Regions from separate parts of the Micromonospora sp. NPDC049102 genome, predicted to be linked through region 3. Evidence: riboswitches for the same ligand, from Rfam matches in the RefSeq annotation. Region 3 holds a riboswitch; each other region holds the start of a gene.
What was found. Region 3 has a riboswitch for cobalamin ahead of cobN (cobaltochelatase subunit CobN). Riboswitches for the same ligand answer to the same signal wherever they lie in the genome.
Positions count from the first base shown of each region.

Region 1: linked by a shared signal. The riboswitch ahead of metE (5-methyltetrahydropteroyltriglutamate--homocysteine S-methyltransferase) and the one ahead of cobN (cobaltochelatase subunit CobN) in region 3 are both predicted to bind cobalamin.
Region 2: linked by a shared signal. The riboswitch ahead of ACGFH9_RS06395 (CbtB domain-containing protein) and the one ahead of cobN (cobaltochelatase subunit CobN) in region 3 are both predicted to bind cobalamin.

Region 1 is NZ_JBICTE010000043.1:23,553-28,006, forward strand. Features, by position in the region: gene ACGFH9_RS28550 (hypothetical protein) at 691-1,179, shown strand; cobalamin riboswitch at 1,290-1,506, shown strand; gene metE (5-methyltetrahydropteroyltriglutamate--homocysteine S-methyltransferase) at 1,625-3,889, shown strand; gene ACGFH9_RS28560 (hypothetical protein) at 3,817-4,188, opposite strand; gene ACGFH9_RS28565 (hypothetical protein) at 4,275-4,454, shown strand, end outside.
Region 2 is NZ_JBICTE010000004.1:74,884-79,337, forward strand. Features, by position in the region: gene ACGFH9_RS06380 (hypothetical protein) at 1-621, shown strand, start outside; gene ACGFH9_RS06385 (histidine phosphatase family protein) at 747-1,376, opposite strand; gene ACGFH9_RS06390 (CbtA family protein) at 1,373-2,149, opposite strand; gene ACGFH9_RS06395 (CbtB domain-containing protein) at 2,140-2,343, opposite strand; cobalamin riboswitch at 2,378-2,517, opposite strand; cobalamin riboswitch at 2,672-2,890, shown strand; gene ACGFH9_RS06400 (ribonucleoside-diphosphate reductase subunit alpha) at 3,082-4,454, shown strand, end outside.
Region 3 is NZ_JBICTE010000009.1:95,384-99,837, reverse strand. Features, by position in the region: gene cobN (cobaltochelatase subunit CobN) at 1-2,457, opposite strand, end outside; cobalamin riboswitch at 2,740-2,869, opposite strand; gene ACGFH9_RS12350 (hypothetical protein) at 3,181-3,516, opposite strand; gene ACGFH9_RS12345 (RNA polymerase sigma factor) at 3,647-4,222, shown strand; gene ACGFH9_RS12340 (hypothetical protein) at 4,215-4,454, shown strand, end outside.

The sequences.
Region 1 (4,454 bases), on a different contig from region 3:
GCGACAGCGAAACTCGCCCTCGGTGCCCAGGTCCGCGGCCTCAACCCGGCGGCGTTCGGCAGGGTCGACCTACTCACCCGCCTCAACGGCCTGCTGACACCATCGGGTCGATACTCCGACCGTTCGGCGTTCGGCGACTACAGCAACGCGTTCACCCAGTCCTTCGCAGCGCTGGCGTTGGACCGCGCCAAGGGCGCACCGGCGGCGGTGACGTTCCTGGCCGCGAGCCGGTGCGGCGACGGCGGTTTCCCGCTGCTCTTCGGGCAGGCGACCTGCGTCAGCGACGTCGACGCCACAGCGATGGCCGTGCAGGCTCTGCTCGCGGCGGACCGGCCACTCGTCGCGGCCTCGGCGGCGCAGTGGCTCGTCTCCGTGCAGAACAGCGACGGCCCGTTCTCCACCAACGGCGTGCCCAACGCGAACAGCACCGGACTCGCCGCCCAGGCGCTGTCCGCCGCCGGGCGATCACTGCCGTGGCTGCGCGCTCGCCAGCACCTGATCAGCCTGCAGGTGAACTGCACGGGGGCATCCGCCAATCGTGGTGCCATCGCGTACACCTCGGGGGGGGTTCGACGCGAGCACCGCTGTTCGGGCCACCGCGCAGGCCGCACCCGGCATGGCGGGCACCGGGTACGCGACCCTGTCGGCCGCCGGCGCCCAGCCGACCGCGCCCGTCCTGGCGTGTGCGCCGTGGTGACCGCCCCGCGGGTGACGGCTCGCCGACGGATCGCGCTACTCCTCGCGGCCGTCGTCGCCGGCGCCGGTCTGGTCGCGGTCGATCCGCTCCCGCGCGCTGCACACGCCGCAGCGTGTACGCCGGGGGCGGGCGTCACTGTGGTGGTCGACCTCACTGCCTTCGGCCTCGGTGCGCAGACCGGCTGCCGGCTCGGGGACCCACCGACCGGCCTCGCCGCGTTGCAGGGGGCCGGCTTCACCGTCACCGGTACACAACGGTGGGGGCTGGCCTTCGTCTGCCGCATCAACGGCTACCCCCTCCCCGCCGCCGAACCGTGTGTCAACACGCCACCTGCCAGCGCGTACTGGTCGTACTGGCACGCCGTACCCGGCGGCACCTGGTCCTACAGCACCCTCGGCGCCAGCAGCTACAACCCCGCGCAGGGCACTGTCGAAGGATGGCGCTTCGGCTCCGGGCAGGCTCCGTCCATCTCCCCGCCGTAGCGGGCCTCGGCCGGGAATCCGGGTGCCCGGATTACCGGCCGGTCCGGTGGCGGGCGGACGACAGGGAATCCGCCTGTGACTGCGGCCCTGAGGATCAGCTCGCAGGCCGTACGATGGTCGGCAGTGCTGGTTCGCCGCACCGTCACGGTGCGGCGTCGCAAGAGGGAACCCGGTGGGAAACCGGGACTGCCCCGCAGCGGTGAGTGGGAACGACAGCCGTCATACGCACTGGACGCGTGAGCGTCTGGGAAGCGACGGCCAGTAGGAGATCGGTCAACCCGGTCACGCCCACGAGTCCGAAGACCTGCCCGCACCGCGTACGCGTCCGCGTGCGCCGCCGTCGACCTCTCGGGAGGGTCAGGGCGAGGCCCGGTCGTTGGTCCGTGCCCTGCCGTGTCCCTCCAGTGTGGTCGGTGGTCGACCTCGAGGGAAGGACACCTGTTCCGTGACCACACCGTTCGGGCTGAGCACCGTGCTCGGCTATCCCCGCATCGGTCCGCACCGGGAACTCAAGCACGCCGTCGAGTCCTACTGGGCGGGCCGGATCGACGCGAACGCCCTTCAGTTAACTGCCGCCAGCCTTCGCGCAGACGTGTGGCGCACACTGCGCGACGCCGGTCTGGACGCGATCCCGTCGAACACGTTCTCCTTCTACGACCAGGTACTCGACACCACCGTCCTGGTCGACGCGGTCCCCGACCGGTTCCGCCGCCTCGGCCTCGGTGACCTGGACACCTACTTCGCCATGGCTCGTGGCACGGAGTTCGAGCCGGCGCTGGAGCTGACGAAGTGGTTCGACACCAACTACCACTACCTGGTGCCGGAGGTCGGCCCGGACACACCGTTCACCGCTCGGCCCGACAAGGCGGTACGGGAGTACGCCGAAGCCAAGGCGCTCGGCGTCACCACCAGACCGGTGCTGGTCGGCCCGGCGACCTACCTCCTGCTGTCCAAGGCCACCGAGGACGCGCCCGAGGGATTCCGACCGTTCGACCGGCTCGATGACCTCATCGCTGTCTACGCCGACATCCTCGGCACCCTGGCCGGTGCCGGCGTCGAATGGGTTCAACTCGACGAACCCGCGTACGCCGCCGACCGCACCCCGCAGGAGATCGCCGCGCTACGCGCCGCGTACCGCCGGCTCGGCCTCCTGAAGCACCGCCCACGGTTGTTCGTCGCGTCGTACTTCGGTGACCTCGGCGACGCGTTGCCAGCGCTGTTGGGCACCCCGGTCGAGGCGGTCGGCATCGATCTGGTCGCCGGGCCAGGCAACCTGAACCGCCTCGCCGCCGCCGGCCCACTACGCGGGAAGACGATCGTCGCTGGACTGGTCGACGGGCGCAACATCTGGCGAACCGACCTACGCACCGCCACCGCGACCGGCGCCGTACTGACCGCTCTAGCCGACCATGTCGCGGTGTCGACAACCTGTTCGTTGCTGCACGTGCCGGTGGACCTCGCCGCCGAACCCGATCTGGACCAGGACCTGCGTGGGCGGCTCGCGTTCGCCCGGCAGAAGGTCGACGAGGTCGTCGCTCTCGGACGCGCACTGCGCGACGGTGTCGGCGCCCTGCCCCCTGCCCTGCCCGCGACCCCGGCGGCCTGGCGTAACGACGGGGTCCGAGCCCGACTGGACGCGTTGCGACCCGAACACGTACGACGGGGCCCATACGCCCAACGGGCCGCCACTCAGCAGGCCCGACTGGGTCTCCCGCCGCTGCCCACCACCACCATCGGATCCTTCCCGCAAACCGCGGAGCTGCGGCAGGCTCGCGCGGCGCACCGGGCCGGTCGGCTCGACGACACCGGCTACGCCGAGCGGATGCGCGCCGAGGTCGCCCACGTCATCGCTGTGCAGGAACGTCTCGGGTTGGACGTGCTGGTGCACGGCGAACCGGAACGCAACGACATGGTGCAGTACTTCGGCGAGCAGCTCGACGGGTTCGCCGCCACGGTCAACGGCTGGGTGCAGTCGTACGGCTCCCGGTGCGTACGCCCGCCCATCATCTACGGCGACGTCACCCGGACCGGACCGATGACCGTCGACTGGTCCACCTACGCGCAGTCGCTGACGAACCGACCGGTCAAGGGCATGCTCACCGGACCGGTGACGATCCTGGCCTGGTCATTCGTCCGCACCGACCAACCCCTCGCCGACACCGCCAACCAGGCCGCCCTCGCACTACGCGACGAGGCCCGCGACCTGGAAGCCGCCGGCATCCGCATCATCCAGGTCGACGAACCCGCTCTGCGGGAGACACTGCCGCTGCGCCGGGACGAGCAGCGCGCCTACCTGGACTGGGCTGTCCGGGCGTTCCGGCTCGCCACCAGCGGAGTCGCCGACGCCACCCAGATCCACACCCACCTGTGCTACTCCGAGTTCGGCGAGGTCCTGACCGCGATCGACGCCCTCGACGCCGACGTCACCAGCATCGAAGCGTCCCGGTCGAAGATGGAGATCCTCGACGATCTGCGCACCACCGGCTACCAACGCGGCGTCGGACCCGGCGTTTACGACATCCACTCCCCCCGCGTACCGGAACAGGCGGAGGTCACCGACGCGCTACGCCGCGCCGTCGCCGCGGTGCCCGCCGACCGGCTCTGGGTCAACCCCGACTGCGGCCTCAAGACCCGCGGCTACCCGGAGGTCGAGCAGTCCCTGACCCGTCTGGTCAGCGGCGCCGCCGAGATCCGCAGCACTCTTACCTGAGCGCGCGGTGGGGCGGCGGCACGCCGCCCCACCGTGGCGTGCGACAACGCGCATCCGATGCCCGCGTCGGCCAGGCGGGTCAACCCGCCTCGACGGAAACCCGTTGAGCGCGGGAATCCGGCCGCCACGGACAGCTCGCCGATGGTCCGTTCGGGCGTAAAGCCACACGGCCCGAACACCACCACGTCCGGGGCCAGGTCGGCGATCACGGACCACAGGTGTGGGGTGCTGTGCGCCCCCGGACCGAGCAGCAACGACCGGCCGCCCGCGAAGGCGATCTGCTCGGGCACCATCCGCACGAGCCGGACACCCTGTCCGCCTGCCGCAGGCTTACACGAACAACACTCATACCTCCCCGCAAGCATCTCCCGATCGTGGAGGTCCTATGGCGACCAGGGCGGCGGCAAAACCGGGACGGAGCACTCTTTCGTCCTGGGCTGCCGGGCAGCGGAAGCTACGGCCACAACGGTTCACCCCGGCTGCGGATGGACTGCGCTTCGCGTTCTACGGCCGGATGTCCACCGTCGACTTCCAGGATCGGGCGTCGTCGTGCCGGTGGCGACGC
Region 2 (4,454 bases), on a different contig from region 3:
GTCCGTGGCGAGCTTCCGGTACGCCTCGACCCCGAGGTGCGCGCGGGCCTGCTGGAACGGTTCGGCCTCTTCGGTATCCGGCTCGCGACGACCCTGGTACGCGGCGGGTTCGACACCCGGGTGACGATGTCGGCCGAGCTGATCCGGCGCAGTGGGCTCACCGAGCTGCGCGAGTCGATGACCCGCTGTTTCGTCGATCGCCGCGACGCGCTCAAGGCGCGCTCGGCGCTGGCGGCGGTGGAGTCCCTGGTGCGTGACGAGCCGGTCCGGGGCAGCGACGAGTTGGTCGGTGCGATCGAGCAGATCCTGGCGGGCGCGCACGAGTTCCGTGAGTTACGCCTGCTGGTGGCGTTGCGAAATGCGCGTCTCGGTTTCGACGCCGAGTTGGCCGCCGAGGCACAGCGTCTGGTCGGCGGCGACGGGGTCTCCCTGGCGGCCCGGCTCGGTGTCGAGCACGGGGCGACCGCGCAGCGGCTCTGGGAGGTCGCGGCCGACGCCCAGTGGCGGTGGCGGGACCGGGCCGAGGATCCGCTGCTACCGCTGACCCAGCGGCGCGGGGCGGAGGTCGTCGTGCGCAGCTGCGAGGGCATGCTGGCCGAGTTGGCCGCCGGCGGTCGCTGAGCGGTCACGAGTCCAACCGGGACGCTGCGGCGCGCGTTTCCCCGCGATCAACCCATTGACACGACCGTGGTCTCCCGCCGCCGGCGAGGCATGTCGGTTGTGCGGCACATACGTCAGAGTCATATTCATACCTCTGTGGTATGTCGCTCACCGGCTCTGTCGACTGCCGAGGGTGACGGGGGCGCGCTCAGCCGGAGCTGCCATCGTCGGCCGTGGTCGGTGAGCCGGACGATCGCCAGCGGCGCGACGTCGAACTGCCGGTACGTCGCCAGTGGCAGATCCAGGGCGTGCACCAGCGCGACGCGGATCACGAGCGGGTGGGTGACGGCCGTGACCCCTCGACCGACGCCACGCTGGGCGTCCAGCCACCGACCGACGCGCTGGCGCAGCGCCGCGACCGACTCGCCACCGTGCGGTGCCGCGTCCGGGCTGGTCAGCCACTCATGCAGCGCCTCGGGTCGCGTCGCGGCGATGTCCTGAAGGGATCGACCGGCCCACTCCCCGTAGTCGCAGTCGGCAAGCGCCGACTCGACCGCGGGCGTCAGGCCGAGGGCGTACGCGGTCTGCACGGCCGCCGTCGCGGGACTGGACAGGCAGGCAAGGCCGTCGCCGGTCCGCCGGCACGGGTCGACGGGGGACAGGGCGAGGGCGGCGCGCCGGCCGCCCTCGTCCAGGCTGTCGTTCCCGCCGAAACGGGCCTGCCGAAGAGCGACGGTGTGCCCGTGGGCGACCAACCGCAGGCTGGTGGCGCTCACCCGGCCAGTCGTGCCTCGGCGACCGCGCGTTGACGGTGCATCAGAGCGGCGAAGAGCAGGCCGATCCCGGTCCACAGCAGCACCTGGGTGCCGAGGGACGCGAGCCGGAAACTCCACAGCAGCGTCGCGGGGAAGTCGCCGGGGACCTCCTGGAACGACGGCAGCACCACGTAGGAGACGACGGTGACCAGCAGGAAACCGCCGACGGCCGCGCTGGCGCGGAGCCACACCGGCGAGTGCGCGCCGACCGAGCGGTAGCCGAGCGAACCCGACCAGACCGCGACCAGGCCGAGTACCACCATCAACAGGTAGGTGACCGTGCGCTGGTCGATGGTGGACGGGTCGCCGACCGCCGGAGGGTTCGGTGGGTACTTGAGGAACGGCACGATCACCACGCCGAGCAGCGCGCCGCCGGCCAGTAGCAGACCGCCCCGCCCATCGTCGACGGTCCTGCGTCGCCGGCTCAGCAGGACGTACGCGGTGGCCAGCAGGCCGCCCATCGCGGCGCCGAACAGGCCGGTGGCCAGGAACAGGCCGCCGCGCTGGCCGTTCCGGCCGACCAGGGCGTCCTCGTCGTGCTGGTGCCCGTCGGCGGAGGATTCGGCGTGCGTGGCAGCCGCCGCCTCCTCGATGGCGATGGCCGCCTCGACGTGCGGTTCGCCGACGACGTATGCGAACGTTCCGGCGAGCAAACCTGCCACCAGGCCGGCGAGCAGGCCGCGCAGCAGGACCGTGACGAACGAGGGTGCGGTGCCGGTGCCGGTCAGTGGCACGGGACACCGAGCAGGTGCCGACCGTCGTGCATCAACTCGTGCAGGTACATGCCGCTGCGCGAGACGGCTCCCTGGTCGAAGGCGACGAGGTAGGTCAGCAGGGCGAGCGCGGCGACCGTGGCCAGGACCGCCCACAGCAGACGGGTCGGGACAGCGGGGTGCACCAGCGGCTGGCTGGACGTGGAGCTGGACATGCGTGCACGAACCTCCTCGGGGATGACGCGTCCCCATCGCAAGGCTGCGGACGACCGAGCGTCCTGGCTCGCGACCCCCGAGTGGGGACCGCTCACAGTGGCGCGACCGCGCCGGATTCTCACCGGCTTCCCTCGCGTCGCCGCAGATAGTGGATCGACCGTATCGGTGCCGGTTCGGCTCAGTCAAGCCGGCGGCGACGGCCGGACGCGCTGCCGCCCGACGTGCGCTCACCGGTCGACTCGAAGCTATCGACGGTGACCATCACCGTTGACCGCGACACGCCCGGACCCGACATGTGGGGTGTGACAAACGCAGCCGCCCCTATATATGGTGTCGAGCGCAGCTGGTTCGGCCGCTCATCCCGAGTGGTCGAGGCAAGAGGGAACCCGGTGGGAATCCGGGACTGTCCCGCAGCGGTGAGTGGGAACGACCGCCGCCATCAGCACTGGGCCACCAATCGGCCTGGGAAGCGACGGCCAGTAGGAGACCGGCTAGTACCGGTCGTGCCCGCGAGTCCGAAGACCTGCCAGCGCGCCGCGTACCCGACCCCGGGTGTGCGGCGGTCCGAGGCCGCGTGGGACGGCTGACGCCACCTGACCCACGCCGCGCCGGCGTGGCGTCCGACGGTGTCCGTCTCCTCGCGTCCGAGGGCCGTGAGGTCTCGAACTCCCGAGGAGTGAGTGGTGACAGTCACCGAGGTGGTACCGGTCAGCGGCGAAGCCCTGCGGCGGACACCGATGCAGGTCCGCAAACGCGACGGCGGCACCGAGGCCGTCGACGTCAACAGGATCGTCCGGGCGGTCGAGCGGTGGGCCGACGACCTGACCGACGTCGACCCGATGCGGGTCGCCACCCGTACGATCAGCGGCCTCTACGACGGCGCGACGACGGCGGAGCTGGACCGGCTGTCCATCCAGACGGCAGCCGAGATGATCGGTGCGGAACCGCAGTACTCGCGCCTGGCCGCGCGCCTGTTGGCCGGTTATGTCGACAAGGAGGTCCGTCGGCAGGGCATCGCCTCGTTCAGCGCGGCGATCCGGGCCGGCCACGCCGAGGGCCTGATCGGCGACGAGACCGCCGCGTTCGTCAACGCGCACGCCGAGAACTTCGACAACGCCGTCGACGCCGACGGTGACCGCCGGTTCGAGTACTTCGGCCTGCGCACGGTCTACGACCGGTACCTGCTGCGTCACCCCACGTCAAGGCTGGTGCTGGAGACCCCGCAGTACTGGCTGCTGCGGGTGGCCTGCGGCCTGTCGCGTACGCCCGACGAAGCGGTCGACTTCTACCGGCTCATGTCCAGCCTCGCCTATCTGCCCAGCTCACCGACGTTGTTCAACTCCGGCACCCGGCACACGCAGATGTCCTCGTGCTACCTGGTCGACTCGCCGCGCGACGAGCTGGACTCGATCTACGCGCGCTACGCCCAGGTCGCCAACCTGTCCAAGTTCGCCGGTGGCATCGGCATCGCGTACTCCCGGGTCAGGTCCCGCGGCGCGCTGATCCGGGGCACCAACGGGCAGTCCAACGGAATCGTGCCGTGGCTGCGCACACTGGACGCGAGCGTCGCGGCGGTCAACCAGGGCGGCCGACGCAAGGGCGCGGCCTGCGTCTACCTCGAGCCGTGGCACCCGGACATCGAGGAGTTCCTCCAACTACGCGACAACACCGGCGAGGACGCCCGCCGTACCCACAACCTCAACCTGGCCAACTGGATCCCGGACGAGTTCATGCGCCGGGTCGAGGCGGACGAGATGTGGTCGCTGTTCGACCCCGACGAGGTGCCGGAACTGCCGGACCTGTGGGGGAAGCGGTTCGACGCCGCGTACCGGGCGGCCGAGGCGCAGGGCCGCTACGTGCGGCAGCTGCCGGCACGTGAGCTGTACGGGAAGATGATGCGGACCCTGGCCCAGACCGGCAACGGCTGGATGACCTTCAAGGACGCGGCCAACCGGCTGTGCAACCAGACGGCCGAGCCGGGCAACGTCGTGCACCTCTCCAACCTCTGCACCGAGATCATCGAGGTGTCCAGCGACGCCGAGACCGCCGTGTGCAACCTCGGCTCGGTGAACGTCGCCGCCCACCTGAGCGACGACGGCATCGACTGGGA
Region 3 (4,454 bases):
GGTGGGCGAGCCGGACGGGCCGGGCGGCACGAACCGGCCGTCCAGCGCGCCGAGGGTGTTGCGCAGCTCGTCGGTGGTGCGCTCCAGTCGGGGCACCAGTTCGGTGCCGGCGAAGCGCAGCACGGCTGCGGCGTGCGGGATCGACTGGCCGGTCACCTCGGCGACGACGGCGTCGGCCGCGTCCACCGCCCAGTCCAGGGTCTCCATGCCGACGACCAGCCGGCGCGCGAGCCCTTCGATGAGGTCGATCGCGTCGGCGGCGGTGCCGGCCGGACCGTCCACCGCCTCGGTCAACGCCGTGGGCAGCGCGATCCGCTGGCCCGGCGTGGCGAGCAGTTCCTGTTCGTCGAGGCCGTACTCGGTGGCGAGAGCCTGCCGCAGGCCGGGCAGTGCCTGGGCGCCACCCCAGATCTGCGGGGCGCGCAGCACGGCGAGGACCAGGTTGACCCGCGGCTCACCGGTGGGCGCGTCGGCGAGGATGTGCAGCCCGTCGCGGATCTGCACGTCCTTGACCTCGCACAGGTAGCCGTCGAGGTGCAGCACGAAGTCGTCGAAGTCGTCCGCGTCGGGCATCGCCTCGGTGTGCAGGTCGTGGTGCAGCTCGGCGGCGCGTACCAGGTCCCAGATCTGCGCCCGCACGGTCGGCACCTTGGCCGGGTCGAGCGCCTGCACGGTGGCGTACTCGTCGAGCAGTTGCTCCAGTTTGGCCAGGTCGCCGTAGGTCTCGGCGCGGGCCATCGGCGGCACCAGGTGGTCGATGACGACGGCGTGTGCACGCCGCTTGGCCTGGGTGCCCTCGCCGGGGTCGTTGACGATGAACGGGTAGACCAGCGGCAGGTCCGCGAGGACGGCGTCGGGCGCGCAGTCGGCGGCCAGGCCGAGGCCCTTGCCGGGCAGCCATTCGAGGGTGCCGTGCTTGCCCAGGTGCACCACGGCGTCCGCGCCGAAGCCGCCGTCCGCGACCGGGACGGCGAGCCAGCGGTACGCGGCCAGGTAGTGATGGCTCGGGGGCAGGTCCGGGTCGTGGTAGATGGCGATCGGGTTCTCCCCGAAACCGCGTGGCGGCTGGATGAGCAGCGCCACGTTTCCGAAGCGCAGCCCGGCCAGCACGATGTCGCCGCCCTCGGTGTACAGCTCGCCGGGCGGCTCGCCCCAGTGCTCCCGCATCCGCTCGCGCAGCTCGGCCGGAACCGCATGGAACCACCGCCGGTACGTCTGCCCCGGTATCCGGGCCTCGGCGGCGGCCAACTGCTCCGGCGTCAGCCATTCGACGTCGTGACCACCGGCGGCGATCAGCGCGTGGATCAGCGCGTCACCGTCGTCGGGCGGCGGCGCGTCGCCCAGGTCGTAGCCCGCCTCGGCGAGCGCGGCGAACAGCCGGACCGCCGAGGCCGGGGTGTCCAGCCCGACCGCGTTGCCGACCCGGGAGTGCTTGGTGGGGTACGAGCTGAGGATCACGGCGATCCGCTTGTCGGCGGTGGGCACGTACCGCAGGCGAGCGTGCCGCACCGCGATCCCGGCCACACGGGCGGCCCGCTCGGGGTCGGCCGCGTACACCGACAGCCCGTCGGCGTCGATCTGCTTGAACGAGAACGGCACGGTGACGATCCGGCCGTCGAACTCCGGGATGGCCACCTGCATCGCCGCGTCCAACGGGGACAGCCCCGCGTCGCTGCCGGCCCACTGCTCGCGGGTACTGGTCAGGCAGAGCGCCTGGATGACCGGAACGTCCAGGGCGGCGAGCGCGCCGACGTCCCAGGCGTCCTCGTCGCCGCCGGAGGACGCGTCGGCGGCGACCGCGCCACCGGCGGCGAGCACGGTGACCAGGAGCGCGTCACAGCGGGCGAACAGCCCGAGCGGACCGGCGCCGCTGGTCAGCCCGCGCAGCGAGCCGCAGAAGATCGGCAGGGGGTTGCCGCCGGCAGCGCGGACCGCGTCGGCCAGCACGTCGACGAACGCGGTGTTGCCGGCGAGGGCGTGTGCCCGGTAGAAGACGATGCCGATGGTGGGCCGGTCCGGGTCGACGGGGTGCTCGCCGTGCACGCCGTAAGCCGGGGTGAGCGCGGGCGGGGCGAACCCCTCGCCGGTGAGCAGGACGGTGTCGGAGAGGAACCGGGCCAGCTGCCCGAGGTTGTCCGGACCGCCCTCGACCAGGTACGCCAGCGCCTGGGCGACGACCCCGGCCGGGACCGTGGAGACCGCCATCAGCTCCGCGTCCGGCAGCGCCTCGCCGCCGAGCACAACGGTGGGCACCCCGCCGGCGAGCACCGCGTCGAGGCCGTCCGGCCACGCCTGCCGACCCCCGAGCAGGCGTACGACGGCGAGGTCGACCCCGTCGAGCAGGGCGGGCACCTCGTCGGCCGCCACGCGGGCGGGGTTGGCGAGCCGGTACTCGGCGTTGCTGGCGCGGGCGGCCAGCAGGTCGGTGTCGGCGGTGGAGAGCAGCAGAATGTGCACGGTACGCTCCGGACGGTGACGTCGACGCGCTCGCGGCAGCGAACGGGCGACGTGGGATGGGCGCGGGGTTCAGCGGGCACCGCGACCCGGTCCGCTCACCGGCGCGCGGCCGGCGGCGACGGGTGGCGTGGCGCGGAACTCAGCGGGAAACGGAGTCGATGCCGATCGCGGCGACGGCACAGCTGCGGTGCGGGGAACGGCAGCAGCCGTCGATGATGGAGACGCCAAGCGTCATCGGGTCCTCCTCGGGTGTCCACGCCCTGGGGTACGTCCCGACGGCCGAAGTATCCTGGCTTCCGGATCGATGCTCTCCCCCGGCCTTCCAACCGCAGACACACGGCCGTGACTCACGAGGGGGGATCGCTCCCCGGTGACAGTGGCGGGACCGCGTCGGATTCGCACCGACTTCCTTCACTGCCGTCAGGCCGCGAATGCTGCCACACCCCCACGCTGCGGGTCAACGCCGCTGCGGCCCGCCCAGCAGGCGCGCGTCGCCGTGCTGCGGCGGTGGACACCGCCGCAGATGCCCCCGCCTCGATGCCCGCCCTGTTGTTCGCCACCCCGCTGCCCGCGTCCCATGCCCGACATCCTTTGCTCTGCTTCCCCACAGGCAACGCGGACGGGGTCGCACTGGCGCCTCTGGTGAAGCAGAGCAAAGGATGCGCAGAGCCCCCTGGCCCGCGTCGGCGGCAGGACAGGGGTGGGCTTGCGGCCGGATGTGTCTCAGCGGGCGCGGCGCTCCGGGTGTGCCCGATTCCACACCCGCATCCGCTCGGGATAGCCGGTGCGGGCCGCCTCGTACAGCGGTACCGCGTGCTTGCGGGCGATGTCGCCGGCCGCCCGGGGTGTGCCGGTGCGGCGGCGGATCCACTCGCCGTCGTGGGCGATCGCGACCACTGTGGTGTCGGTGGCGGTCGTCTCCGGCTCCAGGTAGAACTCCACCCCGCGCCGGCTGGCGACGAACGCCTCCAACGCGGCGAGGTCGTCCCGGGTGGCCTCGCGGTCCAGCTTCGTCGGGGTCGCCTCGGCGCTTCGTGACCGCCGGTTGAACCAGCCCATGCCCAGCCCCTCTCCTTCGACTCCACCTCCAGTTCAGCACCGATTCCTGGCAATACGCTGCACGGCGGGTGGGAAAAATCTGACTCACCGGGTCCCGGGCGGAACCCGACACGCGCGGGCGGTGTCAGCAGTGCGACCCAAACCGGAGGTTCCCCTGGACGACGACGTGCTCGTCACCCGCGCCCGAGCCGGTGACCTGGAGGCGTACGACCTCCTGGTCGCCCGGCACACCGCGTCCGCGTACCGGACGGCGGTGCTGCTCGGCGCGGGACCGGACTCCGAGGACGTCGTCCAGGAGGCGTTCGTGAAGGGGTACCGCAAGCTGTCCCGGTACCGGGGGGAGGCGTCCTTCCGCTCCTGGCTGCTCGCGATCGTCGCCAACGAGACCCGCAACCTGCACCGGTCCCGCTCGCGCCGGGACGGCCTGGTCCTGCGGGCGGCGGCGGCCCACTCGCCCGCGATCGCCGGGGACGACGCGGTCGGCGCGGTCCTCGCCGGTGAGCGCCGCGCCCAGCTGGTGGCGGCCCTGCGCCAACTGCCGGAACGGGACCGCGAGGTGATCGTCTGTCGGTTCCTCCTCGACCTCGGCGAGCAGGAGACGGGCGTCATGCTGGGTTGGCCCCGGGGAACGGTGAAGTCGCGGACCTCGCGGGCGCTGGCGAAACTGCGCGCCCTGCTCGTCGACGAGGAGGCGCACCATGGATGACCTCGGCCGGGACGCCGGCGACCTCGACGCGGAGCTGCGCGGCCTCGAAGCCGAGTTGCACGACCTCGGCGCCTGGCTGGCGGCGCCGGACGCGCCGGACGTGACCGCACGCGTACACGACCGTCTCGTCCGTGACGTACGCGGACGGCGTCGGTGGCGGTCCCTCGCCGCGGCGACGCTCGTGGCCCTGCTGGTCGCGGCGCTGCCGCCGACGCGCGCCGCCGTCGCCGAC